Regions from separate parts of the Streptomyces crystallinus genome, predicted to be linked through region 2. Evidence: riboswitches for the same ligand, from Rfam matches in the RefSeq annotation. Region 2 holds a riboswitch; the other holds the start of a gene.
What was found. Region 2 has a riboswitch for glycine ahead of gcvP (aminomethyl-transferring glycine dehydrogenase). Riboswitches for the same ligand answer to the same signal wherever they lie in the genome.

Region 1: another riboswitch for glycine. It lies ahead of gcvT (glycine cleavage system aminomethyltransferase GcvT); the one in region 2 lies ahead of gcvP (aminomethyl-transferring glycine dehydrogenase).

The regions. Positions count from the first base shown of each region.
Region 1 covers NZ_BAAACA010000005.1:166,930-181,580, reverse strand. The annotation lists gene ABD236_RS03705 (ABC transporter ATP-binding protein) at 1-368, opposite strand, end outside; gene ABD236_RS03700 (ABC transporter permease) at 365-1,375, opposite strand; gene ABD236_RS03695 (ABC transporter substrate-binding protein) at 1,479-3,239, opposite strand; gene ABD236_RS03690 (ABC transporter permease) at 3,305-4,303, opposite strand; gene ABD236_RS03685 (enhanced serine sensitivity protein SseB C-terminal domain-containing protein) at 4,704-5,501, opposite strand; gene ABD236_RS03680 (enhanced serine sensitivity protein SseB) at 5,636-6,397, opposite strand; gene ABD236_RS03675 (AAA family ATPase) at 6,537-7,166, opposite strand; glycine riboswitch at 7,295-7,417, shown strand; gene gcvT (glycine cleavage system aminomethyltransferase GcvT) at 7,562-8,674, shown strand; gene gcvH (glycine cleavage system protein GcvH) at 8,744-9,121, shown strand; gene glyA (serine hydroxymethyltransferase) at 9,147-10,409, shown strand; gene ABD236_RS03655 (L-serine ammonia-lyase) at 10,571-11,941, shown strand; gene ABD236_RS03650 (HIT family protein) at 12,005-12,835, shown strand; gene ABD236_RS03645 ((d)CMP kinase) at 12,856-13,521, shown strand; gene thiL (thiamine-phosphate kinase) at 13,518-14,648, shown strand.
Region 2 covers NZ_BAAACA010000006.1:2,079-16,729, reverse strand. The annotation lists gene ABD236_RS03965 (glutamate-cysteine ligase family protein) at 1-977, opposite strand, end outside; gene ABD236_RS03960 (hypothetical protein) at 1,467-2,054, shown strand; gene ABD236_RS03955 (DUF5999 family protein) at 2,390-2,596, shown strand; gene gcvP (aminomethyl-transferring glycine dehydrogenase) at 2,704-5,589, opposite strand; glycine riboswitch at 5,650-5,784, opposite strand; glycine riboswitch at 5,785-5,882, opposite strand; gene ABD236_RS03945 (PRC-barrel domain-containing protein) at 5,994-6,374, shown strand; gene ABD236_RS03940 (DNA polymerase IV) at 6,287-7,840, opposite strand; gene ABD236_RS03935 (MerR family transcriptional regulator) at 7,910-8,539, opposite strand; gene ABD236_RS03930 (bifunctional nuclease family protein) at 8,724-9,197, opposite strand; gene ftsR (transcriptional regulator FtsR) at 9,251-9,991, opposite strand; gene ABD236_RS03920 (FHA domain-containing protein) at 10,051-10,992, opposite strand; gene ABD236_RS03915 (DUF881 domain-containing protein) at 11,075-11,995, opposite strand; gene ABD236_RS03910 (small basic family protein) at 12,001-12,333, opposite strand; gene ABD236_RS03905 (DUF881 domain-containing protein) at 12,330-13,253, opposite strand; gene ABD236_RS03900 (sugar phosphate nucleotidyltransferase) at 13,351-14,651, opposite strand, start outside.

The DNA.
Region 1 (14,651 bases), on a different contig from region 2:
GAGAGCGGGTCCTGGAAGATCATCGCCATCTTGCGGCCGCGCAGGCGCCGTACGTGGTCGGGGTCGGCGCCGATCAGCTCCTCGCCGTCCAGCCACACCTCGCCGGAGATCTTGGCGTTGGCGCTGCGGTGCAGCCCCATCAGCCCGAGCGAGGTCACCGACTTGCCGGAGCCGGACTCGCCCACGATGCCCAGCGTCCGGCCCGGCTTGATGTCGAAGCTGACCCCGTCGACGGACTTGACCAGGCCGTCGTCGGTGTTGAAGTGGATGCGCAGGTCCCGTACGGAGAGGAAGGCCTCCCCGGCGTCCGCGGGGCGCTCGGCCACCGGCTCGCCGACGGCCGCGCCGGTCTTGTTCAGGTCGCTCACGAGAGCCTCACCCTGGGGTCGATCGCGGCGTACACCAGGTCCACCAGCAGATTGCAGAGAACGATGAAGAAGGCGGCGACCAGGGTCACGCCCATGACGACCGGGAGGTCGTTGTTGCGGACGCCGTCCACCGCGTAGAAGCCGAGCCCCTGGAAGGAGAAGACCTGCTCGGTGATGACCGCGCCGCCGACGAGCAGACCGAAGTCCATGCCGAAGATGGTGACGATCGGGGTGAGCGCGGCGCGCAGGCCGTGCTTGCCGATGACGGTCCGCTCCCGCAGGCCCTTGGCGCGGGCGGTGCGGATGTAGTCCTCACCCATCGTCTCCAGCATTCCGGCCCGGGTGAGCCGGGCGTAGAGCGCGGAGTAGAGGAAGGCGAGGCTGCACCAGGGGATCAGCAGGTTCCAGGCCCAGTCGGCCGGGTTGTCCGTGAACGCCACGTAGTTGACGCCGGACCACACGGGCCACTGGACCGTGAACAGCCCGAGGAACAGCATGCCGGTGAAGAAGATCGGGAGGGAGACGCCGGCGAGGGCGACGCCCATGAAGAAGCGGTCCAGGAAGGAACCCCGCTTGAGGGCGGAGACCACACCCACCGCGACACCGGAGATCAGCCAGATGACGGCCGCGCCGATGGCGAGCGAGAAGGTGACCGGGATGCGGTCGGTCAGCTGCGGCCAGACCTCGACGTGGTTCTTGAACGAGTAGCCGAAGCAGGGGGCGTGGCAGACCGTGGCGTCGGGACCGAACTTGTAGGTCGCGCCGACGAAGATCTGCTTGAGGAAGTGCCAGTACTGCTCATAGAGCGGTTGATCGAACCCGAGGTTCTTCTTCACCGCGGCGATCGCACTGGCATTGGCGTCCTTGCCCACGTACTGGGCGGCCAGCTGGTCCATCGTCTGGCCGGCGAGCCGGGGCACCAGGAAGTAAATCGCGAAGGTGACCGCGCTGACGATCAGCAGCAGGAGCACCGCGCCGAAAACGCGTCGGATGATGTACGCAGCCACAGCTGTCCGGCAACCGGCGCCCGCCAGGCCGGGGGGCTCCCGACCCGGCGGGCACCGGTGCCTTCACCTGCCTTTCAAAAGAACTCGGGGGTTCAACCGCTACTTACTTGGAGGAACCCATCAGCAGGTAGTCGTACATACCGAGGTACGCCTGGGTGACGGTGACGTTGGTGGCCGACGCCGGGCGGAACAGCAGGTTCTTGCGGTAGATCAGCGGAACGGCGGAGGCGTTCTCGGCGACCATCTTGTCGATGTCGCCCCAGGCCTTCTCACGGGCGGTCTTGTCCGTGTTGGCGATGGCGTCGTTCAGCGCCTTGTTGATCGCCGGGTCGTTCAGCTCCTGGACGTTGTTGCCACCGGACGGCTTGATGGCCGAGCCGTTGATGATCTGGTCCAGGAAGCCGAAGCCGGTCGGCCAGTCGGCGCCCCACGCGGTCATGATCATGCCGAGCTTGTGGTCGTGCACGTACTGCGGGTTGCCCGCGAAGTTCTGGAAGTACTTGCCCGCCGGGAAGGACTTGATCTCGGCGTTGATGTTGAGCTTCTTCAGCGACGCCTGGACCGCGGTGGCCATGGCCATCTCGGACGGGCGGTCGGAGCGGGCCGTCAGGCTGGTGGAGAAGCCGTTCGGCTGGTTGCACTGCTTGAGCTCGTCCTTGGCCTTGGCCTCGTCGCCCTTGTCACCCGGGGTCTCGTACAGGTTGAACTTGGCGTAGCCGTTGACGGTCGGCGGCAGCAGCGTCGAGGCGACGTCACCCTTGGGCGCGCCACCCGCGGCGGCCTGGATCGACGCCTTGTCGATGCCCCACTGGACGGCCTTGCGGCAGTGGATGTTGTCGAACGGCGCGACGTTGACGTTCAGACCGATGTACGAGGTGGCACCGGCGTACGAACCGTCGGTCTGCGACTTGTACTTGGGGCTGGTCAGGACCTTCGGCTGGGTCTGCGGGGAGACACCGGTGCCGGCCGCGTCGGCCGTCAGGTTGTCCGCGAGCAGCTCGTTGTCGACGGTGACCGCGTTGACCTTGAACCGGATGCTGATCTTGTCCGGCAGGGCCGGGCGGTTCGGGTCGGTCTTCGGGTCCCACTGCGGGTTGCGGACGAGGGTCGCGCCCTTGCCCTCCTCGTACGACTGGAACTTGTACGGGCCCGAGGAGACGATGTGCTGGACGTACGTCGCCCCGCCGTCCTTGGCCTGCGGCACCGGGGCCGTCTGCGAGAAGGTCGCCAGGTAGTCGAAGTCCGCGAAGGCGTCCTTCAGCTTGAAGACGATGGTGGTGTCGTCCGGGGTCTCGATGGACGCGATGCCCTTGGGGTCCTTGTCCTTGTACGGACCCTGGTACTTGTCGCCACCCTCCAGGTGGGACTTGAAGTACGTCGGGCCGTTGGACAGCGCCTCGGGGGCGAAGTTCGAGCGCTCGACGGCGTACTTGATGTCCTTCGAGGTGATCGGCGTGCCGTCCTCGAACTTCAGCCCCTTCTTCAGGGTGTACGTCCAGGTCTTGGCGTCGGGGCTGGCCTTGCCCAGCGACTCCGCGAGGTCCGGGACCACCGTCAGGCCGTCCTTGCCGGCGGCCGGCTTGAACGTGGTGAGCGTACGGCCGTACAGGCGGGAGAAGTTCTGCACCCAGCCGTAGTACGTGTTGCCCGGGTCCAGCGAGTCCGGGACGTCCGACATCGCGTAGGTGGCGGTGCCACCCTTCTTGTCGGACTTGTTCACGATCTGGGTCAGGCCGGCGTCGGTGACGGACTTACCGCCGCCGCCCTTCTTGCCGTCGTCGTCCTTGGAGTCGTTGCACGCGGTGGCCCCCAGCGTCAGCGCCACGGCGGTAGCGATCAGAACGGTCGCTTTTCTCGTCTTCACCTGAGGAATGCCCCCTCTATGGATGGTTGCGGCAGATGTGTCGTTGTGTGGCAGGTGCCGCGTGCTTACTTGCCTCGCGGGTCGAGGGCGTCTCGCAGCCCGTCGCCCAGCAGGTTGAACGCCAGGACCGTGATGAAGATCGCCAGGCCCGGCACGATCATGTACTGCGGGTCCGCCTCGTAGAGGTCGGTCGCGGTGGTGAGCATTCCGCCCCACGACGCCTGCGGCGGCGAGATACCGACGCCGAGGAAGCTGAGTCCGGCCTCGAACAGGATGTTCGTGGGGATCAGGAGCGTCGAGTAGACCAGGATCGGCGCCACCAGGTTCGGCAGCAGCTCCCGGATCAGGATGAACGGACCGCGGGCGCCGAGGCTCTTGGCGGCCTCGACGAACTCGCGTTCGCGCAGGCTGAGCGTCTGAGCGCGGACGATACGGCCCATGTACGGCCAGCTGAAGAAGCCGATCACGAAGATCAGCACGCTGATCCTCAGTGGCAGCCCGGACATTCCGAACGCCCCGTCCTGGAGGGACGCGGAGATCGAGATGGCGAAGAGCAGCAGCGGGAACGCCAGGAAGACGTCCATCGCGCGGCTGATCAGGGTGTCCGCCCAGCCGCCGTAGAAGCCTGCGGTGACGCCCATGATCACGCCGATGACGACCGAGAGCAGCGTGGCGCCGCCCGCGACGAGCAGCGACACCCAGGAGCCCTCGATGATCCGGGACAGGATGTCGCGCCCGTACTGCGGGTCGACACCCAGCGGGTGCTCCCAACTCATCCCGCCCCAGGCGCCCTTGGGCGCCAGCAGGGCCGGGTCGATCAGGTCCTGGTGGAACTCGTTCGGGTCGAGCCCGAACGCCCACTGGATGGGCTTGGAGAGAACGGCCAGCAGGATGAGCAGGACGACGACGACGCCACCGGCGACCGCGAGTTTGTCGCGCTTGAAGCGCGTCCAGGCGATCTGTCCGAGTGAACGGCCCTCGATCTGGCTCTGCTTGGCCCCCGTGAGTACTGCCTCCGGCGGCACCTCGGCAGCCGATCCGGTGGTCTCGAGCGGTGCGGTCACAGTGCCTCTGACCCCTCCCGGCCGGCGGATGGCCGGCCCGTACCAGCCGCTGTGGCGGCTTGTTCCATCAGGTGGTGCGGTGATCTGCGACGGGCCAACCGGCCCTTGTTAGCCGGGAGTCTTCAACGCGTTCGCGATCACCCGCCAGACCTGACGGTGAATGGTTGCCTAAACGTGATGCGGTCAGACGGCTTCCGTTATGCGGACGTCGTGATCGTCTGAGCGGACCAGTCGTGCACTAACCGACCAGATCGGTCATGTCACCCAACTGCCTTTATGAGGCGTGGAATTGGGTGGACCAGTCGGGGCAACCAGGACAGCGGCGACGGGCGCGGGCCGGTGCGGCGCCCGTAATGGGTGGGAGGTATGCCTCTGCGTTGCTTGTGCGGATTGCTTGACGTCAGTAGGCGCGCGGGGCGGCCGGCGGATAGCCGTATCCGCCCGCCGGGGACGCCGGGGCGGCGTGCGCCTCGCGGTCGTAGAAGGGGCGCCCGTTGGCGCGCAGCCACATCCCGACCGGGTCGTACTCGTCGGAGAGCGCGACCGTGGAGACCGGCAGCCCGTCCGGGACGGCGGCGACCGACTGCTGCATCATCGCCCGCACCGCGTCGACCGACTGCGGCCCGGTGTCGTAGAGGTCGAGGCCGATGGCCAGATACGGCGTGCCGAGCGCGGGCTGCACCCAGGCGCGGCGCAGCGCCCGGACAGCCGGGGTGCGGTGCGCGTGCTGGGTGAGCAGGGCGTAGAACTGCGGGATCTCCACGGCCGGCTCGGTGATCCGCAGCGGCCCGGCGGGCATTCGGTCCAGGCCGGTGGCGATCCGTCGCAGATCCGGCCAGGGGATGCCGACCCCGCCGCCGGGGGCGTGCGGGTTGAGCCAGATCCCGTACCGGTCGGGGTAGAGGGCGCGGGCGATGTCACGGCCGGTGACCACCTCGTGCGCCCGGTTCCAGCCACTGGCGGCGAGCTCCTGGGCGGAGGTCACACAGGGTGCGTACGCCACCCCGTCGACCTCCATGTTCCCGTACTGCGCGTCGGGGGCGCCGGGGCCGCCGTGCCAGAGCAGCATCCACAGCCGTCCGGAGGAGGGGTCGGCGAGGGCGTGCAGCAGCGCCTCGTACGCGTCGTAGCGTCCGGGGGCCACCTGGCGCAGCATGTGCTCGACCTGCCCGGCCGCCGCGGTGCCTGACGCACTCACCCTGGGTCCCGCCCCTCTTCGGTCCCCCGCGCCGCCGGTGCACAGGCGTGCGGCCGTGGGGGGTCTACGGATTATGGAACCAGCTTATGCGGGAGTGCTGACGGACGGCCCGCGCGTGGGAGGACGGAGCGGCGCTAGAGGGTGGCGCGCGTGTAGAAGGGGCGCACGCGCTCGCGCATCCAGTCGCCCACCGGGTCCTGGGCCACGTCGAGCAGCACCAGGTTCACCGGCCAGCCGACCGGGACCCGGCCCAGCGCCCGGCCCAGCGCCTCCATGGGGGCGTTGCGCCCGGCCCCGTCCCAGGTGGAGAACTCCACCCCGATGAAGAGGGTCGGCTCGTCGCCCTCGATGGAGGCCAGCGCGCGGCGGGCGGTGAGCACCACGCCGATGGCCTCGAACTCGGCGGCCGCGGCGGCCAGGAAGTCCACCGGGTCCTCCTGCCAGTCGGGCTCGAAGAGCCGCACCCGGGCGCCGGAGGCCGGGCCGTCCAGGGCGGTGCGGCCGGTGCGGCACAGCTCGGCGACGGCGGGTGGCGGCAGCGGTACGCCGACCGCGCCCTCCGGGTTCAGCGCGATGCCCAGCTGCGGCGGCAGACCGCGGGCGAACTCCACGGCGGGCGCGATCGCGAAGGACATGTGCGCGCCGACGCACTGGAGGAATTGCTGCTCGGAGCTGTAGACGGGGACGTACGGCGCGCCGTCGATCTCCATGGTGGGCAGATCGAGGTCCCGGCTGTCCTGGCTGCCGCCGTTGGGGAGCGGGACCCAGACCGGGTTGCGTCCCAGGACCTCTATCAGACGGGGGCCCGCGCCCGGGACGCCGAGCGAGGCCGCCAGCGCCTCCTCCAGCTCGTTGCCCGGCCAGCCGCCACCGCCGTGTGGTTGGAGCAGGTCCATCTGCCGTCCTTCGTCTGCGGGCCGATTGTGGCTGGTCGCGCAGTTGCCCGCGCCCCTGGGAGGTACGGCCGGCCGTGCCCGAATGGCACAGCCCCGCGCCCCCGGAAAGCAGGGGTCGCGTCGTCCCCGTGCTCAAACTTTAGCCCCGCCCGGGGCTCTCCTCGAAAGCGATCCGGGCCACCGCCTGGGCCGCCTCCCTGTCCAGCAGGACCGCCGACGCCACCCCCCGGGGCAGGCGGCCCTGCGCCACCGCCGCTATCAGCCGCGGCACCGCCCGGCAGTGGCGGGCGAAGGCGTACGAGGAGACCTTGCGGCCGCGTGCCAGCTGGCCCTCCAGGGCCGTGCGGGGAGAGACGTCGAGCAGCACCAGATGCAGTGAGCGGCCGCCACGCGCCGCCCCCCGCGCCAGTGACCAGCGCACCCAGGCGTGGGTGCCGCAGTCGTGGACGGCCAGGCCGCCGCCCGAGCGCAGCGCCCGGTGCATCCGCAGGAAGTGGGCGACCCGGACGACCGGGCGGTACAGCGCGTACGGCACCGCGCCCATCCGGGCCTCCCAGGCCTTGCGGGTGTCCTGCGAGTCGATCCCGACGCCGGTGACGGCCCGCCGCAGCAGGGTCGTCTTGCCGCTGCCGGGCAGGCCGGAGACCACCACCACGTCCCCCTCGGCGAACCGGAGCGTGCGCGGTGAGCGGCCGCCCCGGCCGCGCAGGTCCCGGACCACCGGAACCGGCGCGTCCGGCTGTGCCTCGGCCGTTGTGTGAACCGTCATCGTGCTCCCCCTGCCGGGTCGTACGACCCTTTCCCCATGCGCGTAAAAGGATGGTAATGAGACTCGGGTGATGTGGTCCCCGTGGGCGGCGTGCAATGATGTGCGCGCCAAACTGCATACCGGCCGCTTGAATCCACGCGGGAGAGTCCCCGGCAGTTCCCCCAAGGCCCCAGCGGGCCGGGTGGATCCCGGGGCGCCGAAGGAGCAAGTCCCTCCCTTGAATCTCTCAGGCCCCGTACCGCGTGGATGAGGCAGATCTGAAAAGCGGGTCGCGCGTTCCCGGACGGCGCGGCCCCACCCAAGGTGCAAGCCGGGTCTCCCGGCGAACCTCTCAGGTTCCGATGACAGATGGGGAGGATCGTCCTCGCCGTCATGCCCTTGGGAGCCACACCCTCATGAGCAACCCCCGTCTCACCGCCCTCGACGCACTCCACCGTTCGCTGGGCGCGACCATGACCGACTTCGCCGGCTGGGACATGCCGCTGCGCTACGGCAGCGAGCGCGACGAGCACAACGCCGTGCGCACCCGGGCCGGCCTCTTCGACCTCTCCCACATGGGCGAGATCACCGTCACCGGCCCGGACGCCGTCAAGGCGCTCGACTACGCGCTGGTCGGCAACATGAGCACCATCGGCGTGGGCCGCGCCCGCTACACGATGATCTGCCAGGAGGACGGCGGCATCGTCGACGACCTGATCGTCTACCGCCTCGGCGAGAGCGAGTACATGGTCGTCGCCAACGCCGGGAACGCCCAAGTCGTCCTGGACGCGATCACCGAGCGTGCGGCCGCCTTCGACGCCGAGGTCCGCGACGACCGCGACGCGTACGCACTGCTCGCCGTCCAGGGCCCGGAGTCCCCCGGCATCCTCCAGTCGCTCACCGACGCCGACCTGGACGGCCTGAAGTACTACGCGGGCCTGCCCGGCACGGTGGCCGGCGTCCCGGCGCTGATCGCCCGTACGGGCTACACCGGCGAGGACGGCTTCGAGCTCTTCGTGGCCCCGGCCGACGCCGAGAAGCTGTGGCAGGCGCTCACCGAGGCGGGCCGGGACGCGGGCCTGGTGCCGTGCGGTCTGTCCTGCCGCGACACCCTGCGCCTGGAGGCGGGCATGCCGCTGTACGGGCACGAGCTGACCACCTCGCTGACCCCGTTCGACGCGGGGCTCGGCCGGGTCGTGAAGTTCGAGAAGGAGGGCGACTTCGTGGGGCGCGCGGCCCTGGAGGCCGCCGCCGAGCGGGCCGCCGCCAAGGCGCCGCGCAAGCTGGTCGGCCTGGTGGCCGAGGGCCGCCGGGTGCCGCGCGCCGGGTTCTCCGTGGTGGCGGACGGCCAGGTCGTCGGCGAGGTCACCTCGGGCGCCCCGTCCCCGACCCTGGGCAAGCCGATCGCGATGGCGTACGTGGACGCCGAGCACGCCGCACCGGGCACCTCCGGCGTCGGCGTGGACATTCGCGGTACGCATGAGCCGTACGAGGTCGTGGCGCTGCCGTTCTACAAGCGCCAGAAGTGACCCCTCGCACACGCACCGCATGACTTTTCCGTTCACCACCACTCCCCCTCGTACAGGAGAATTCAGCTCATGAGCAACCCCCAGCAGCTGCGTTACAGCAAGGAGCACGAGTGGCTGTCGGCCACCGAGGACGGTGTCGCGACGGTCGGCATCACGGAGTTCGCGGCCAACGCGCTCGGTGACGTCGTCTACGCCGACCTGCCCTCGGTCGGTGACACGGTCACCGCGGGTGAGACCTGCGGCGAGCTGGAGTCGACCAAGTCGGTCAGCGACCTGTACTCCCCGGTCTCCGGCGAGGTCGTCGAGGCCAACCAGGACGTCGTCGACGACCCGTCGCTGGTGAACTCCGCCCCGTTCGAGGGCGGCTGGCTGTTCAAGGTGCGCGTCGCCGAGGAGCCGGGCGACCTGCTCTCCGCCGACGAGTACACCGCGTTCGCAGGCAGCTGACCACGGCGTAAGGACTGATCTTCCGATGTCGCTTCTGAACACCTCCCTCCATGAGCTGGATCCGGACGTCGCCGCCGCCGTCGACGCCGAGCTCCACCGCCAGCAGTCCACCCTCGAGATGATCGCCTCGGAGAACTTCGCTCCGGTCGCGGTCATGGAGGCCCAGGGCACGGTCCTCACCAACAAGTACGCCGAGGGCTACCCGGGACGCCGCTACTACGGCGGCTGCGAGCACGTGGACGTGACCGAGCAGATCGCGATCGACCGGGTCAAGGACCTGTTCGGCGCGGAGTACGCCAACGTCCAGCCGCACTCCGGCGCCTCCGCCAACCAGGCCGCGCTGTTCGCGATCGCCCAGCCCGGCGACACGATCCTCGGCCTGGACCTGGCGCACGGCGGCCACCTCACCCACGGCATGCGCCTGAACTTCTCCGGCAAGCAGTTCAACGTGGTCCCGTACCACGTGGACGAGGCCGGTCTGGTCGACATGGCCGAGGTCGAGCGCCTCGCCAAGGAGCACCGCCCCAAGGTGATCATCGCGGGCTGGTCGGCGTACCCGCGCCAGCTGGACTTCGCCGAGTTCCGCCGGATCGCGGACGAGGTCGAGGCCCTGCTGTGGGTCGACATGGCGCACTTCGCCGGGCTCGTCGCGGCCGGGCTGCACCCGAACCCGGTGCCGTTCGCGGACGTGGTCACCTCCACCACGCACAAGACCCTCGGCGGCCCGCGCGGCGGCATCATCCTGGCCCGGAACAAGGACTTCGCGAAGAAGCTGAACTCCGCGGTCTTCCCGGGCTTCCAGGGCGGCCCGCTGGAGCACGTGATCGCGGCCAAGGCGGTCTCCTTCAAGGTCGCCGCCTCCGAGGAGTTCAAGGAGCGCCAGCAGCGCACCCTGGACGGCGCCCGCATCCTGGCCGAGCGCCTGGTCCAGGACGACGTCACCGCGCACGGTGTCTCGGTCCTGTCCGGCGGCACGGACGTGCACCTGGTCCTGGTGGACCTGCGCAACTCCGAGCTGGACGGCCAGCAGGCCGAGGACCGCCTCCACGAGGTCGGCATCACGGTCAACCGCAACGCGATCCCGAACGACCCGCGTCCCCCGATGGTCACCTCGGGCCTGCGGATCGGCACCCCGGCGCTGGCCACCCGCGGTTTCGGCGCGGACGACTTCCGTGAGGTCGCCGACATCATCGCCGAGACGCTGAAGCCGGACTTCGACAAGGAGGCGCTGGCCGCGCGGGTCTCCGCGCTGGCCGCCAAGCACCCCCTGTACCCCGGCCTGAAGTAGTTTCGTACCCTTTTGTTCGTACGAACCTTCGGGGCACCGCGCACACTGGACGCACACTGGACAGTGAGCGCGGTGCCCCGAGCCCTTGCACCGCCCGTTCCACCTGCTCGTTCTGCACCGCCCCGGCAGACAACGGCGTCTACCTCCCAAGGAGTCCTCTCGTGGCCATCTCGGTCTTCGACCTGTTCTCGATCGGCATCGGCCCGTCCAGCTCCCACACGGTCGGCCCGATGCGCGCCGCGCGCATGTTCGCGCGCCGGCTGAAGAACGAGGGCCTGCTGGCCCACACCGCCTCGATACGGGCCGAGCTGTACGGCTCGCTGGGCGCCACCGGCCACGGCCACGGCACCCCCAAGGCCGTGCTGCTGGGCCTGGAGGGGAACTCGCCGCGCACGGTCGACGTGGAGAGCGCCGACGAGCAGGTCGAGCGGATCAAGGCGGACGGGCGGATCAGTCTGCTCGGCGCCCACGAGATCCCCTTCGACTTCGACGCGGACCTGGTTCTGCACCGCCGCAAGGCGCTGCCGTACCACGCCAACGGCATGACGATCTTCGCGTACGACAGCGAGGGCGCCCTGGTCCTGGAGAAGACGTACTACTCGGTCGGCGGCGGGTTCGTGGTGGACGAGGACGCGGTGGCGGGCGAGAACCCGATCGTGCCGGACGACACGGTCCTGAAGCACCCCTTCCGCACCGGCGACGAGCTGCTGCGGCTGGCGTCCGAGACCGGCCTGTCGATCTCCGCGCTGATGCTGGAGAACGAGAAGGCCTGGCGCACCGAGGACGAGATCCGCGCCGGTCTGCTGGAGATCTGGCGGGTGATGCAGGCGTGCGTCTCGCGCGGCATGTCCCGCGAGGGCATCCTGCCGGGCGGCCTCAAGGTCCGCCGCCGCGCCGCCACCACCGCCCGCCAGCTGCGCGCCGAGGGCAACCCGGACGCGCACGCGATGGAGTGGTCGACGCTGTACGCGATGGCGGTGAACGAGGAGAACGCGGCGGGCGGCCGGGTGGTCACCGCGCCCACCAACGGCGCCGCGGGCATCATCCCGGCCGTGCTGCACTACTACATGAACTTCGTGCCCGGCGCCGACGACGAGGGCGTGGTCCGCTTCCTGCTGGCCGCGGGCGCCATCGGCATGCTCTTCAAGGAGAACGCCTCGATCTCCGGCGCCGAGGTCGGCTGCCAGGGCGAGGTCGGCTCGGCCTGCTCGATGGCCGCGGGCGCGCTGGCCGAGGTCCTCGGCGGCACCCCCGAGCAGGTGGAGAACGCCGCGGAGATCGGCATGGAGCACAACCTGGGCCTGACCTGCGATCCGGTCGGCGGTCTGGTCCAGATCCCGTGCATCGAGCGCAACGGCATGGCGGCGGTCAAGGCCGTCACGGCCGCGAAGATGGCGATGCGCGGCGACGGCAGCCACAAGGTCTCCCTGGACAAGGTCATCAAGACCATGAAGGAGACGGGCGCCGACATGTCCGTGAAGTACAAGGAGACCGCGCGGGGCGGCCTGGCGGTCAACATCATCGAGTGCTGACGGCCGCGAGGCTTCGCGAGGCGGCGGCGAGGACCCCAGCGGTCCTCGCCGCCGCCTTTTGCCATGAAGGAACGCATTCCGCTTTCCCGAACGAAAGCGCGAGTTTGGCCAATTACCCTACTCCGCTTGCACGTTACGGACGACTACAGTACGTTATCGCCGTCTTTCCGGCGTTCATCCGAGGACTCACCTGCTCCACAAGTCGAGGAGTGGAACATGCCGCGCGGGAACGAGTGCGCCGGATCCGACCTCTGCCAAGAACTTGCCGGAGCCCGGGACACGACGTTTTCGATGGTGTACGAAGGCGAGCCACCGAGCCGGCTCATCCATAGGACGGAAAACTTCCGTCTACTGGCCGATCTGTCCCCCATGACACTGGGCCATCTTCTCCTGCTCCCCGTTGATCACTATTTCAGCTTCGCGCAGCTGATCGACGATCTGGAGGAGGAACTCCGCGGGTTCCTGGGCAAGGTCGAACCGGCGTACCGGGAGACCTTCGGCAGGTACACCGTGCTCGAACACGGATCCTGCCCCGGCATGGAGTCGAGCGCCTGTATATCCCACGCGCACTGGCACATCCTGCCGGTCGACGGCCGACGCGTGAACGAGCTCATCCTCGCCGACGGGCTCACCCCCACCCCCCTCGCCGGCCTGGACCACCTGACCCGCTTCGACGACGCCCCCTACTTCATGTGCCTGCACGAAGACGGGATGAGCGTCTACCGGCCACGGCGCCCCATGCCCCGCCAGTACCTCCGCTCGATCGTCGCGAAGATCGTCGGCATCGCGGACCCGCTGTGGGACTACGCCCTGGTCACCCGCAAGGACCTCTTCCGTGAGACGGTCGCGCTCACCTCGGCCTGGCGCGTCGGCACGGACCCGCAGCCGACCTGACCGCAGCCCGGAGGAACCGTATGTCCGGTGTCACCCTCTCCATCGACGGCCCGACCGCCAGCGGCAAGACCACGCTCGCCACCGGCCTCGCGGAAGAACTGGGCCTCGCCTTCCTCGACACCGGTGTCACCTTTCGGAGTCTGGCCTATGCCCTGGAGCACGAACCCGTCGAAAAGCTGCGGACAGAGCTGGGATCCCTTCTCGTCCACCAGCCCGAGATCCATCACCGGCGGCGGGGCGGCGGAATCCGCCAGCCCCATTCGGTCCTCTTCAAAGGAGAGGACATCACCCAGAAGATCTGGCATTCCTCACTGGACGGAAATCTGAAGTCGATTTCCCAGGACCAGGCCTGCCGCCGGGAAATCCTGCTGCTGCACCAGAGGATCGTGGAGAAATACGAGAACATCGTCGCGGTCGGACGCGATGTCGCCGTCACCCTGCTCCCCCGAGCCTCGCTGCACATCTATCTGACAGCGGACCAGGCCATTCGCAGAGAGCGCCGTCGGGCCCAGTACCGCGATTTCGGGGACCGCTCCCTCGCCGTCGGCCCGGCGACCGCGCGCGACCTGGAGAACCGGGACGCCATCCGGGCCATGCCGAACGCCCTGGAGATCGACTCGACCTACAGCCCCGCCCCGGTCGTCCTCACGGCCGCGCTGCGCGGGCTGCGGCGGTACGCCGCATGAGCCCCCGGGAAGAACAGGACACCGTGCACCCTCACCAGCCGGCCTACTCCGACGAACCGACCCGGGTGCGGCAGCTCGTCAGCGAGTTCCTCACCGATCAGTCGGGGACGAGCCTGGGCGGCGACGGCCTCGAGGTCCGGCTGACGGCGGGGGCGGACGCGCGGGACGACTGCGCCGTCTACGACCTGAGCTCCCCGATGAGTCTGGTGGTCGGCTCCGACTACGTCCGCGGGCCCAAGTTCGTCCTGTACGAGCTGGGGCTGCTCTCGGGGTTCGACATCGGCTACTACCTGGCCGTCGCCAACATCAGCGACATCGCCGCCATGGGCGCCACCCCGATCGGTCTGCTGAGCGTGGTCCGCTATCCCCACGAGGTGGACGACGCGGAGTTCCGCGAAGTGATGGCGGGCATCCACCAGGGCTGCACGGACTGCGGGACGCTGAACGTCGGCGGGGACATCGGGAACGCCGAACGGATCATCCTCTCGGCCACCGCGTTCGGCGTCTGCAAACCGGGCAGCGCGCTGATGCGCAGCGGCGCCCGCCCGGGCGACCTGCTCTGCGTGACGGGCCCTTGCGGGCTGCTGGGCGCGGCCGTCGCCTACTTCCCCCGGCGGGACACCTTCGCCAAGGCCCTTCCCGAAGAGGTCGAGCGACGGCTCCTGGACGGCTGGAAACGCCCCCGGGCGCGCGTCGCCGAGGGAAGGGTCCTCGGTACGAAGTCGTACGCCACGGCCTGCCAGGACACTTCGGACGGTCTCAAGGCGACCGTCGAGCAGATCATGCAGGCGAGCGGGGTGGGGTTTCGCGTGTACGAGGACGACGTGCCGGTCGACCCGGCCGTCGCCATGGTCGCCGATCTGATGGGCGCCGAGCCGCTGGCGCTGGCGATGAGCGCGTCCTCCGACTTCCAGCTCGCCTTCACCATCGACGCGGGCGACCTCGAGAAATGCCGGGCCGAGTTCGATCTCGCCGGACTGGACTTCTTTGTCGTCGGCGAGGCGACGAATACCGGAAGAGCGGAGTCCGTAAACGGCCTTGGTGCCGTGCGCCCGCTTCCCGGGGTCGCCTGGAAGCATCAGAAGTCCGATATCAGTCTGCTCGTCACCGACCCCGTGGAGGACTAGCGC
Region 2 (14,651 bases):
TCCGCGATCCCGTACACCGGGCGGTTCCAGCGGTAGATCGTCCCGTTGTGCAGGACGAGTTCCTGGAGGCTGGGGACCCCGCCCGCGGACAGCACCCGCAGCGGCTCCTCCTCGTCGCAGATGGGCAGCAGCGGCGGGAAGTAGCGCAGGTTCTCCTCGAACAGCTCGTACGCGGAGCTCACCCAGCGCTCGCCGAACCAGGTGCGCGGGCGCACGCCCTGGGCGCGCAGCTCCGCCGGCCGGGTGTCGGTGGCCTGCTCGAACAGCGGCGGACGCGACTCGCGCCACAGCTCCTTGCCGAACAGGAAGGGCGCGTTGGCCCCCACCGCGATCTGTACGGCGGCGATGGCCTGGGCCGCGTTCCACACCGCCGCGAAGCGGGCAGGAGTGACCTGGAGGTGCAGCTGCACCGAGGTGCAGGCGGCCTCCGGGGTGATGGAACCGGAGGTGCAGACGAGGCGTTCGACGCCTTCGATGTCGAGGGTGAAATCCTCGCCGCGGGCCGCCACGATCTGATCGTTGAGCAGGACATAGCGGTCGGCGTCGGAAAGGTTCGCGGATACCAGGTCCTGCTGGCTGAGCGTCGGAAGAATTCCGATCATCAGGATCCCGGCGCCGACTTCGCCGGCTTTGCGCTCGGCGTACCCGAGGCCGGTCCGCAGCTCCTCGGAGAGCTGATCGAAAACCCGGCCGCCGAGCGGGTGCGGGGCGATATTCACCTCGAGGTTGAACATCCCGAGTTCGGTCTGGAAATCCTTGCTCGCAATCCGCTCCAGAACCTCCGCGTTCATCATGCGCGGCATACCGTCGGACCCCACGAGATTCAGCTCGATCTCCACGCCCATCAGATTCCTCGGGCGATCGAACCTCCGTTCGGTAAGGAGTCGCCCCAGCCCCTCCAGGCACTGCTGGAGCTTCTGGCGGTACGCGTGCCGATCGGACAGGTCGAACTCGCCCGCCACGACCTTCTCACCCATCGAAGCGTCCCTCCTCGAATGGGCAGCCGGCCCGGCCGGCCGCGTGCGTCACGGTCGATAATGCCCAGGCTGGCTGATCCATAACGTCCCATCCGGGCGGGCCGCGTAGTAAGCTGGTACGAACCGGCCTCGGGCACATGCATTCGGCATACAGCAACCGGCGGATACCACCGCTTCGGGAATGGTGAAAAACACAGACGGGTTTCGGCCGACCGGCGTAGCGGGACCTTTCCAGGCAGGCCGCGTACCCCGTTCCGCGAATCGGGATGAATGCCGCATCAGCAGGACCTGATTCGGACTTGCCCGAAATACTGCCGACAGCTAGCGGAAACCCGCCGTGAACACGTGTCGTATAAACTTTGCGAACGAGGCAGAGAGTTGGCGCCCGGCCACTGCCCCCCGGCCCCCCTCTGACCCCGCGTCACCGCAGACAGCGCCGTCCGCACCGCCCACGCACCACCGTGTCTCCGAAGTGAGAGGCGACCCACCATGCCGCTGCATGTTCCCCCGGCTCCCGCGCCCGCCCTGCGCAGCGTCCTCGCGGCACTCGGTTCCCCCACCGCCGTCCGCGCGGCGCGCACCCCCGCCCTGCGAGCCGCGCAGGGCCCGCTGACTCCCGAACTCCCGCTGCCCGTCCATGTGCTGGACCGGATCACCCCGAGCGCCCGCGCCCCGCACAGCCGACTGGCCGGCTGGCGGTTCCTCATCAGCGACGCGGGAAGCGCGGTCGCCGCCGCGGACACCGTGCTCACCCCGGACGGCTGGGCCTTCTCGCACTTCTTCGAGGGCCCCTACCTCGCCTCGACCCAGCACGCCCTGCGCCAGGCGGAGGCGCTCACCGTGGACTTCGAGCCCCGTCTGCTCTCGGTGCCCGAGCTCTACATGCTCACCCTGTGGCTGCGGCGCGACCTCACGGCCGACCCCGCCTCGGGGGAGCTGGACCCGGCCGATCTGCTGGTGCCGCTGGCGCCCGCGCCGCCCGGCATCTGCGCCCACCGCCCGCACCGGGTCTCCGAGCTGCTGCCGGTGATGACCCTGCGGCTCACCCCCGCGCCGCTGCTCAGCCAGCCGGTCTGACACCCGGCCGCCCACCCGCGAGAGCCGCCCGCGGCGCCCCGGAGCCCACCCGGCCCGGGGCGCCGCGCTGTGCGCCCGCGCGCGCCCTCCTCCGTACGGGCTAGCCCGTAACGGCCACCGCGAACCACCCGAAGAGGCAGGGCAGTTGAGTTGAACCGGCCGCACGAGTGATGCGTCAATATGCAGTAGGAAGTGGTGCCGCGAAATCCCTGCGGATTGACGCCCGTAGGGCAACACTGGGAGCGGACCGACCGACTTACCAACGGGGGGCGGCCATGAACACCGCATCGAGCCGCAGGACACTCAACTCTACGACGCAGCGAAAGAACGCATCCATGTGCCAGCACCAGCCAGCCTGCCCGACAGCCGACTCCGCCGACCGGGAGGCCGCGCAGCTCGTGGCGCACCACCCGGAGCAGGGCTGGAGCCTGCTGTGCAACGGCGTCCTGATCTTCGAGGACACCGGTGAGCTGCTGCCGGACGGGCGGATCATCGCCCCGCACCGGGCGCTGACAGCCGGACAGGTGGCGAAGGCCGCCTAGCCGGCCTCGCGGGCACAGACCGCACAGCACCACAACAAAGAAGGGGCCGGCCCGGGGAGGAACCCCCGAACCGGCCCCGACGCATGTCAGCCGTGGACGGACCTACATCAGTTGTCGTACTCGTCCAGCGGAGGGCAGGAGCAGACCAGGTTGCGGTCGCCGAAGGCACCGTCGATCCGGCGCACCGGCGGCCAGTACTTGTCGGCGGCCGAGACACCGGCCGGGAAGACCGCCTCCTCGCGGCTGTACGCGTGGTTCCACTCGCCGCCGAGCGCGGCCGCCGTGTGCGGGGCGTTGGCCAGCGGGTTGTCGTCGGCGGGCCACTCGCCCGAGGCGACCTTCTCGATCTCGGCACGGATCGCGATCATCGTCTCGCAGAACCGGTCGATCTCGATCAGGTCCTCGGACTCGGTCGGCTCGATCATCAGCGTGCCGGCCACCGGGAACGACATCGTGGGCGCGTGGAACCCGTAGTCGATCAGACGCTTGGCGATGTCGTCGACGCTGACGCCGGTCGACTTCGACAGCGGGCGCAGGTCCACGATGCACTCGTGCGCGACCAGCCCGTTGGGGCCGGTGTAGAGCACCGGGTAGTGCGGCTCCAGGCGCTTGGCGATGTAGTTGGCGGCCAGCACCGCCACCTGGGTGGCGCGCTTGAGGCCCTCGCCGCCCATCAGCCGGACGTACGCCCACGAGATCGGCAGGATGCCGGCCGAGCCCCACGGGGCGGCCGAGATCGGGCCGACGCCCGTCTCGGGACCGGCGGTCGGCTGGAGCGGGTGGTTGGGCAGGTACGGCGCGAGGTGCGCGCGCACACCGACCGGGCCGACACCGGGGCCACCGCCGCCGTGCGGGATGCAGAACGTCTTGTGCAGGTTCAGGTGCGAGACGTCGCCGCCGAACTTGCCCGGCTTGGCGAGGCCCACCAGCGCGTTGAGGTTGGCGCCGTCGACGTAGACCTGGCCGCCCGCGTCGTGCACCTCGCCGCAGATGTCGGCGACGTGCTCCTCGAACACCCCGTGGGTGGACGGGTAGGTGATCATCAGCACCGAGAGCTCGTCGCGGTACTGCTCGATCTTGGCGCGCAGGTCCGCGATGTCGACCTCGCCGTCGTCGGCGGTCTTCACCACGACGACCTTCATCCCGGCCATCACGGCGCTGGCGGCGTTGGTGCCGTGCGCCGAGGACGGGATCAGACAGACCGTGCGCTGCTCGTCGCCGTTGGCGCGGTGGTAGGCGCGCACCGCGAGCAGACCCGCGAGCTCGCCCTGCGAACCGGCGTTGGGCTGGATGGACACCGCGTCGTACCCGGTGACCTCGGCGAGGCGCTCCTCCAGCTCGTGGATGAGCGTGAGGTAGCCCCCGGCCTGCTCGACGGGCGCGAAGGGGTGCATCTGCCCGAACTCGGGCCAGGTCACCGGCTCCATCTCGGTGGTCGCGTTCAGCTTCATGGTGCAGGAGCCGAGCGGGATCATGCCGCGGTCCAGCGCGTAGTCGCGGTCGGCGAGCTTGCGCAGATAGCGCAGCATCGCGGTCTCGGAGCGGTGCTGGTGGAAGACCGGGTGGGTGAGGAACTCGTCCGAGCGCAGCAGCGCGCCCGGCAGCGTGTCCGCAGCCGTGGCGTCCAGCGCCTCGATGTCGCCCTCGGCGCCGAAGGCGGCCCAGACGGCGGCGACGCGGTCGCGGTCGGTGGTCTCGTCACAGGCGATCGAGACGGTGTCGGCGTCGACCAGGTGCAGGTTGACCCCGCCGTCCCGGGCGGCGGCGACGGCGTCGGCGGCCTTGCCCGGCACCCGGACGGTCAGCGTGTCGAAGTACGAGCCGTGCACGACCTCCACACCGGCGGCGCGCAGCCCCTCGGCGAGGATCACCGCGTAGCGGTGGGTGCGCCGGGCGATCTGCCGCAGGCCGTCGGGGCCGTGGTAGACCGCGTACATCCCCGCCATGACGGCGAGCAGGACCTGCGCCGTACAGATGTTGCTGGTGGCCTTCTCGCGGCGGATGTGCTGCTCACGGGTCTGCAGGGCCAGGCGGTACGCCTTGTTGCCGTCCGCGTCCACGGAGACGCCGACCAGTCGGCCGGGCAGGCTGCGGGCGAACTTCTCCTGGACCGCCATGTAGCCGGCGTGCGGGCCGCCGAAGCCCATCGGGACGCCGAAGCGCTGGGTGGTGCCCACCGCGATGTCCGCGCCGAGCTCGCCGGGCGAGGTCAGCAGGGTCAGGGCGAGCAGATCGGCGGCGACGGTGACGACCGCGCCCAGCTCGTGGGCCTCGTCGATGACCGGCTTGAGGTCGCGGACCTCACCGGAGGCGCCCGGGTACTGGAGCAGCACACCGAAGACACCGCGCTCGGCCACCTCGGCCGGGATGCCGTGGCTCAGGTCGGCGACGACCACCTCGACACCGGTCGGCTCGGCACGCGTCTCTATGACGGCGACCGTCTGCGGCAGGGTGTCGGCGTCGACGAGGAAGACCCCGCCCTTGACCTTGCCGACCCGGCAGGAGAGCGCGAGGGCCTCGGCCGCCGCGGTGCCCTCGTCGAGCAGCGAGGCGCCGGAGGTGGGCAGCCCGGTGAGGTCGGCGACGACCGTCTGGAAGTTGAGCAGCGCCTCCAGCCGGCCCTGCGAGATCTCCGGCTGGTACGGCGTGTAGGCCGTGTACCACGCGGGGTTCTCCATGACGTTGCGCAGGATCACCGGCGGGGTGAAGGTGCCGTAGTAGCCCAGGCCGATCATCGGGGCCAGGACCTTGTTGCGGTCGGCGAGCGAGCGCAGCTCGGCCAGGACCTCGGCCTCGGTGCGGGCGCCGGGCAGACCCAGCGCCTCGGCGCTCTTGATCACGTCCGGCACCGCCGCGGCGGTCAGATCGTCGAGCGAGCCGTAGCCGACCTGCGCGAGCATCTTCGCCTGGGCCTCGGCGTCGGGCCCGATGTGGCGCTGCTCGAAGGGAATGCCCCGCTCGAGCTCGGTGAGCGGCATGCGGTTGGCGGTCATTACGGAGGCCTCCTGGTCTGCGCGACCTGCGAGGGGCACCACGGCGCGGGTGCCCGGACGGCCTCCCCCTCTGTCATCTCAACCTGAGAGCTTCACCGGGTCGCGTGGGGGCTTCCCGGCTTTCACCGTCGGTGAGGACGGGGTGCGCGCACAGGCGTCCGCCCGCACGTCCCCCGTCCTGCTTTCCAGAGTGACCTCGTCCGCGCGGTACGTGGGCCTGAGAGATTCCGGGGAGGATTTGCTCCTTCGGCGCCTTCGGACATCATTCCGAAGGACTCTCCCGCACGGGGTCAGCAGCCATCGCCAGCGTACCAGCGCGGCCCGGCCCTGATCCTTCGAGTGGCCGACGCCCGCGTTGTGCACTTTCGTAGTCTTACGAGCAGTTGCGACCAGTTGGAGGGACCGTGCAGACCGATATCGATCCGCGCAGCCTGATCGGCCGCAAGGCGTTCGACCGCAACGGCAACAAGATCGGCACGGTGGACGAGGTCTACCTCGACGACGCCACCGGAGTGCCCGAGTGGGCGGCCGTGCGCACCGGCCTGTTCAGCCGGGACGCCTTCGTCCCGCTGGAGCCCAGCAGCCTCGTCGACGAGGCCCTGCACATCCCCTACGACCGCGCGCTGATCAAGGACGCCCCGGACTTCGGCGTCGGCCGCCACCTCTCCCCCGAACAGGAGCTCCAGCTCTACCACCACTACGGTCTGGACATCGCCGCCCCCGATCCCCTGCCCGGCGCCGACCGGGACTTCGGGCGGCTCGCGGGCGAGGAGGACGACGCCTGATCCACCGCGCCGGTCGTCGCCCCGGGCCCGGTCCCCGTCCCCCCTCCTTCGGTCTCCCCGGGCCCGGCCACCAGCGGCGGCAGCGGCTCGGAGGGGCCCTGCGGCTCCTCCGGCCCGGCCACCAGCGGCAGCGGCTCGGACGGCTCGAGGTCGGGGTCGTCCATCCGGAAGGTCCGCACCCGCCCGGGCACGGCGGACAGCGGCGTCTCGAACCGGACGGTGACCCGCCCCACCCCGCTGCCCTGCACCCAGCCGGGGCCGAACTCGCGGTGGTGCACATCGTGCCCGGCCAGCCAGCGCCGCTCGGCCGGGTCGACCGCCGAGGGCTGCTCGGGAGCGGCCGGATCCGCCTCCGCCTCGGCCGCCGCCTCCTCGGCCGCGCCCTGCTCACCGGCCGCCGCCTGGGCGAACAGGTCCTCCTGGGTGAAGTCGGCGAGGCCGCTGACCCCGACGCCCAGCAGGCGCACGCCGCCCGTGGTGTCCACGGAGTCGAGCAGCCGGCCGGCCGCCTCACGCACCACCGCCGGGTCGTCGGTGGGGCCCCGGAGCGTCTCCGACCGGGTCAGCGTCGAGAAGTCGTATCTGCGGACCTTCAGGACGATCGTGCGGCCCGAGTGCCCGGACGCCCGGAGCCGCTGCACACACCGGTCGGCGAGCCGCCCCACCTCGTTCGTCACCCGCACCCTGTCGTGCAGGTCCACGTCGAAGGTGTCCTCCACCGACACCGACTTGGTGTCCCGCTCGGCCACCACCGGCCGGTCGTCGAGCCCGAGCGCCATCCTGTGCAGCGAGGCGCCGTGAGCCTTGCCCAGCAGCCGTACGAGCTCGTCCTCGCCCGCCTCGGCCAGATCCGCGACCGTGGTCATCCCGGCCCGGCGCAGATGCTCCCCGGTCGCCGGCCCCACCCCCGGCAGCGTCCTGACCGGCATCGGGGCCAGCAGCTCGCGCTCGGTGCCGGGGTCGATGAGCACCAGTCCGTCGGGCTTGGCCTCCTCCGAGGCGATCTTCGCCAGCATCTTGGACCCGGCCAGCCCCACGGACCCCGTCAGACCCGTGGTGGCCAAGATGTCCGCACGCAGCTTCTGACCGGCCTCACGGGCCGTCTGCGCGTCCCACGCGACTCCCCCGGCCTCCAGGTCCACGAAGGCCTCGTCGAGGCTCAGAGGCTCCACCAGGGGCGACAGCCGCCCCAGCAACTCCATCACCTGCTCGCTGATCGAGCGGTAGAAGCCAAAGCGCGGGACAAGATAGGCGCCATTGGGACACAGCCGTCTCGCCTGGGCCATCGGCATCGCGGAGCGCGCACCGAAGCGCCGAGCCTCGTACGACGCGGTGGCCACCACACCGCGCGGTCCGAGACCGCCCACGATCACGGGCTTTCCGCGCAGGCTCGGCTTCGACGCCTGCTCTGCGGCGGCGAAGAAGGCATCCATGTCCAGATGCAGAATGGTCGGCGCGGCTCTCACATCACCGATGCTGCCTCACGCCACTGACAATCGGCCCCCGGCGGACCGGCGGCCCCTTGCCGGGGCCGTTCAGACCGCGCGGTTGCGGCGCCGGGCGAGCTCGTCGGCGGGGTTGTGCCCGACCAGCGTCTCGCCGGTGTCGACCCGCTCGCCGTGCAACTGCGACAGGGCCGCCTCGACGTCACGCCACACCACGCCGACCGCGATGCCGAAGACGCCCTGGCCGCCCTGGAGGAGGTCGACCACCTCGTCGGGCGAGGAGCACTCGTAGACGGTGGCCCCGTCGCTCATCAGCGTCATCCGCTCCAGATCGCGAAAGCCCCGCTCCCGCAGGTGCTGGACGGCGGTGCGGATGTTCTGGAGGGCGACCCCGGTGTCCAGGAAACGCTTGACGATCTTGAGGACGACGACGTCCTTGAAGCTGTACAGCCGCTGGGTGCCCGATCCGTACGCCGGACGCACGCTCGGCTCGACCAGACCGGTGCGCGCCCAGTAGTCGAGCTGCCGGTAGGTGATCCCCGCCGCCGCGCACGCGGTCGGCCCCCGGTAGCCGACGGTGTCCGCGCCGGAGTCGGCCGCGCTGTCGTGAAGGGGGAACCCACTGCTCGAAACCGGCCGGGAGTTCACAGGCGGGTACGGCCCGCTCTCCCCCGGACGTCCGGGGGCCTCCCCTGCCGTACTGTCGCCGCTGCTTCTCACGCCGACCCTCCGTCCTAGAACTGCCCTCACGACGGTAGGCAGTCACTCGGGGTGCGTCAACGATCGCCACACTCGGCACGCCGAGTGATAATCACCCTGAGAGTGGTTTCGCGTACCCCTCTTCGGGGAAAGGCTACTCGAATGCGCCGGAGCCGCCCGGTGTGCGGGGGCTCCCGGCGGCGGCTCACTGGCTGTTGGTGCCGAAGTCCTCGGGCGAGATCTGGTCGAGGAACTCGCGGAACTTCTCCACCTCGTCCTCCTGCTCGTCCGGGATCGCGATCCCCGCGTCGTCGAGCACCCCGTCACTGCCGTAGATCGGCGTTCCGGTGCGCAGGGCGAGCGCTATGGCGTCGGACGGACGCGCGCTCACCTCGACACCACTGGCGAAGACCAGCTCCGCGTAGAAGACCCCTTCGCGCAGGTCCGTGATGCGGACCTCGGTCAGCTCCTGACCCACGGCCTCCAGCACGTCCTTGAAAAGGTCGTGCGTCAGCGGCCGCGCCGGAGCCATCCCCTGCTGGGCGAAGGCGATCGCGGTCGCCTCCCCTGGACCGATCCAGATGGGGAGGTACCGATCGCCTCCCACTTCACGCAGGAGCACGATCGGTTGGTTGGAGGGCATTTCCACCCGGACACCCACGACGTCGAGCTCGTTCACACAGCAACCCTAGGACGTGCCCGGCCGGTTTGGGTAGTCGGGGACCCCCGAGGTCAGTGCAGCCGGACCCCGAGAGCGGTCTGGACCAGGGCCGCGTGGAGCCGTACGGACAGCGCCGCGAGCTCCTTGACGGTCGCCTCCGCATGCGCCCTGGTCTGCGGGTTGCGGTGCAGCCGCAGGGGTGCGACCACCTGTTCGACGAGACCGGCCTCGCGGTCGGCGGCCGCCTTCATGGCGCGAAGATGACGCGGTTCCAGACCGAATCGGCCCAGGTCCGCCACAAGACGTGCCACATTCACCGACTCCGCGTCGTACCCGCCCTCGGGACCGGCCGAGATCAGCCCGTACGACTCCCACTCGGTCAGCTCCGCCTCGGTGACCTCGGCGGCCACGAGAAGCTCCGTACGCCCCACACGGGACGCCGTGGGGCGCTCCTGGCCGTCCTCGCCGCCGTCCGCCAGATCGCGCCCGGTGCCCGCGGCGGGCAGCACGGGCTGCTCTCCCCGGCTCAGCGCGTCCAGATGCTCGCGGATGACCTTCAGCGGCAGATAGTGGTCCCGCTGCATCCGCAGGACCTGGGCGAGCCGCTCCACGTCCTCGGGGCTGAACTTGCGGTACCCCGACGGCGTGCGCCGCGGCTCCACCAGGCCTTCGGACTCCAGGAAGCGGATCTTGGAGATGGTGACTTCGGGAAACTCCTCGCGCAGCTGGTTGAGCACGGTGCCGATGCTCATCAGCCGGTCGCCCGCGGTGGCGGTGCCGTTTCCGGCACCGCCCGTCGGTGTGTGCAGCATGGGCCTTCCCTGGATGGGTCTTCCCCCTGAGGGACCCCCCGAACGGATCTGGGAGAGGGTCAGACGCCGTGCTGGCTCGCGTAGAACACCAGCCGGTACTTCCCGATCTGCACCTCGTCGCCGTTGGACAGGTCGATCGAGTCGATCCGCTCCCGGTTCACATACGTGCCGTTGAGGCTGCCGACGTCCGAGACGGTGAAACGGCCGTCCGGGTTGCGGCGGAACTCCACATGACGGCGCGACACGGTCACGTCGTCGAGGAAGATGTCGCTCTGCGGATGCCGGCCCGCCGTGGTCAGCTCGCCGTCCAGCAGGAAGCGGCTGCCCGAGTTGGGCCCGCGGCGCACCACCAGCAGGGCGGAGCCCAGCGGCAGCGCGTCGACCGCGGCCTGCGCCTCCGGAGACAGCGACGGCAGCGCCGTCTGGCCCGTCACCTCGGAGTCGTACGCCTCCAGGCCGGAGATCGAGATCGTCGACGTGGTCTCCGCGGCCCGCTCCGGGACCGCGCCCGGGCGCAGCGGGGCGCCGCAGTTGGAACAGAAGCGGCTCGCCGCCGCGTTGCTGTGCCCGCACCTCGTACACACCGGCATGGACGGATCCTCCTGCCCGGGCTGGACCGCGTGGGCGCTGGTCGCGTACGGATCGGGCGTGTGGCCACCCTCCGTACGCGAAGGGTTCCCGAAACCTATGCGGCCGGGACCGGCAGGGTCAACAGAAGACGCGCCCGGACCGCCCGGAATGTCACCCCCGGGGCGGCTCACCTCATCGCGGAACAGCGGGCGCTCGCCGCCCTGCTCCTCCGCCTGTCCACGGCCTCGGGCACGGTGCCGGGCGGAGCCACTGGCACCGTCCTCACGTGCGCTCTTGCCGAACAACTTCGCAAACAACTTCACGGGCGATTCCCCTTGACCGAAACAGACCCGCCCGTGGGGCAGGACGAACCCAGAATCAACACACCGGCCGACCCGGACATCCTCACAACGTCCGTATCCGCCAAACAGTTTCCACCACGCACCACGAGTTGGGTGCGTCGACCCCCCGCAAGCTCATGCCCTTGTGCGGTCGCTGGCATGCGGCCCCGCGTCACCGCGAGGACGACCGAGCGTAGTCAGGCCGCTTCGCCGGTCGCAAGGCATCCACGACGATCTTCTCGGAACGGACCACAGTGGCCGTGGCCTGCTCCTTCTCCAGAGTCTGCACCACGCCGCCGGGGATGTTGAGCGCGGGTTCGAGATCCTGTGGCTTCCCGATCACCTTGAAGACGTAGGGGGCCGTGGTCTTGTGGCCGTCGATCTCGATTCCCCCGTCCGCGTCCGAGAAGTACGTGTTGGCGACCACCCGGACGTCGTTCACCTGGATCGCCTCCGCGCCCGCCGCACGCAGCTCCTGGATGGTGTCGAGCAGTTTGTCCGCCTCGACCGCCTTCTTGGAGTCGGTGATGGTCAGCGTGATCCCCGGCCCCTGCGCCGCGACCGTACCGGCCAGGATGCCCAGCTGGCGCTCCTTCTCCAGGGTCTGCTTGCGCGCCTCCGCCGCCTGGTTGGAGCTGGTCTCCAGCTCGGTGCGCTGCCCCTCCAGACGCGTCTTCTCGTCCTCCAGCCGCTTGGTACGGGAGTCGAGCTCGTCCAGGATGCGCACCAGGTCCTCCTGGCGCGCCCCGCGCAGCGCGCTGTTGTCGCTGTTCGAACGGACCTGGATGGCCAGCCCCAGACCCAGCACGAACAGCAGCACGGCGACGATCAGTTGGGCCCGGGTCACCCGAGGCGGCCACAGCCCGGCCGCCAGCCGCTGCCGGCCCGTCACCTGGACAGGCGAGGGTTCCGCAGCCGCGGGGGCAGATGTCCCGGACTCCGGGGCAGACGGTTCGGGCGCTGGGGGCAGCCCGGCCGCCCTCGGCGTGTCGGCCCCGGCGGGCCCCGCGGGCTCCGGCGTGGAAGGAGTGCTTCCGGCGCCGGGCCCCGGAGTGCGCCCCGGACCCTGCTCAGGTGTGTCTTCGCTGCTCATCGGCCTCACGCCCGGAAGACATGGCGACGGATGGCCGCGGCGTTGGAGAAGATCCGGATGCCGAGGACGACCACCACACCGGTCGACAGCTGCGCGCCCACGCCCAGCTTGTCACCGAGGAACACGATCAGCGCCGCCACCACGACGTTCGACAGGAAGGACACCACGAAGACCTTGTCGACGAAGATGCCGTCGAGCATGGCCCGCAGACCGCCGAAGACCGCGTCCAGCGCGGCGACGACGGCGATGGGCAGATACGGCTCGACCACCGCGGGCACCTCGGGCCGGACCAAAAGTCCGACCACGACTCCCACGACGAGGCCAAGTACGGCGATCACGATGTACCTTTCCCTCTGGCGGCCGCGCCCCTGCCGGCGCCCGTGGCCTGCGGCTGTGCTGTACGTACGATCAGGCTCGGCGCGGCCGGCAGGCGCACCTGGGACTGGTCCGAAATGCTGGAGCGGATGCCGTAGTTCTCCTGGAGCACATGGAGGTACTGGCCGTCGGCACTGTCCTGGAAGGCGGTGCTGAGCTTCTTCCCGTCCCCGACCGCGAGCACCGTGTACGGCGGCACCAGCGGCCTGTTGTCGACCAGTATGGCGTCGCCCGCCGCCCTGATCGCCGAAAGGGCGGTCAGCCGCTGCCCGTTGATGGCGACGGCCTCCGCGCCCGACTGCCAGAGCCCGTTGACGATGCGCTGCATGTCCCGGTCGCGCACCCGGCCGGTGTCCGCGAAGCTGGTGTTCTCGCGCGGACCGCCGCCCCCGCCCGACTCGGTGTTCTTGGCGTCGTCGACGACCAGCTTCACCCCGGGGCCGCGCACCTCGGTGGCCCCGGACAGCAGCGCGACCAGTTCGCCCTGGTCACCGCCGTGTTTCTCGAGCGCCTTGCGCTGGCGGTCGCCGACCTCACGGCGCAACGAGTCGACCTTCTTCTGAAGGTCGTCGGCCGCCTTCGTCTCGGCCTCCACGCGCCCGATCAGCTCCTGGCGCTCCTTGGCGACCACCGGTGCCGTTATCCGCGCCTGCGCGGCCCCGATCGTCACCACCACGGCCGCCAGCACCAGACCGGCGGCCAGCCCCAGCTTCGCGCTCAGGGTACGGGGCAGGCCCTCCTTGCCCTCGGCCTTGCGCCGGGCCGTCGCCTCCGCGTACCCGTCGTCGAGCGCGTGGTCCATCACATTGGTCAGCAGCGACATGGACGCGTCCGGGCGGGACGGCGGAGAAGGTGTGCTCCGAACGGGGGGCTGCTGCGACATGCCGCACATCGTCGCACGTCGGCGCCCCTGCCGCCGAATGGCCCCACCGGTGTGCCGGGCGGCGTCCCACGACCCCGCCCGGCACCCTGGGACGACCTCAGTGACCTGCGCTGTCCACGATCGCCGACCACTCGTCGAGCAGCGCCTGCGCGGAGGCGTCGTCGGGCCCCTCGGCCCACAGATGGGTGACCGCCTCGGCCGGGTCGGGCAGCACCATCACCCAACGCCCGTCGGCCTCCACGACCCGTACGCCGTCAGTGGTGTCCACCGACCGGTCCCCGGCCGCCTCCACCACCCGCCGCATGACCATGCCCTTGACGGCCCACGGGGTCGCGAGATCACGCCGCAGCACATGGGCACGCGGTATCCGCGCATCGATCTGGCTGAGCGTCAGCTGCGTACGCGCCACCAGGCCGATCAGCCGGACGAACGCGGCGGCGCCGTCGAAGACGCTGCTGACCTCGGGAATGATGAACCCGCCGCGCCCGTCGCCACCGAAGATCGTCGACTCCTCCCGGCCCACCCGGGTGAGGTCGTCGGGCGAGGTGGTCGTCCAGTCCACCTGCGTCCCGTGGTACGCGGCGACCTGCTCGGCGATACGGGTCGTGGTCACCGGCAGCGCCACCCGCCCGCTGCGCCGCTCGGCCGCCACCAGGTCCAGCATCACCAGGAGCGCCCGGTCGTCCTCGACGATCCGCCCGCGCTCGTCGACCAGCGACAGCTTCTCGCCGACCGGGTCGAACCGCACGCCGAACGCGGCCCGCGCCGACGCCACGATCTCCCCGAGCCGCACCAGACCGGCCCGCCGCGCGTCGGCGGTCTCGGTCGGCCGCGACTCGTCGAGGCCCGGGTTGATGGTGAGCGAGTCCACCTGGAGCCGCCCGAGCAGACTGGGCAGAACCAGCCCCGCACTGCCGTTGGACGCGTCCACCACGACCTTCAGCCCGGCCTCCGCGACCCCGGTCGTATCGACCTTGCGCAGCAGCGACCCGGTGTACGAGTCGAAGACGCTGTTCGGGAACTGGAGGTCGCCGATCTCCCCGGGGAACGCCCGCCGGTACTCCTGACGTGCGTAGACCCGGTCCAGCTTGCGCTGCCCGGCCTGCGAGAGGTCCGCGCCGCGCTCGTCGAAGAACATGATGTCCACGGAGTCCGGCACACCCAGCGAGGTCCGGATCATGATCCCGCCGGCGCTGCCCCGCGCCGTCTGCTGTCTGGCCACCGGCAGCGGTACGTTCTCCAGATCCCGTACGTCGATGGCGCTGGCCTGGAGGGCCGAGATCACCGCCCGCTTCAGGGCACGCGCGCCACGTGAGTGGTCGCGGGCCGTGGTGACCGTCGCCCCCTTCTTCAGGGTCGTGGCGTACGCACCGGCCAGCCGTACCGCCAGCTCCGGCG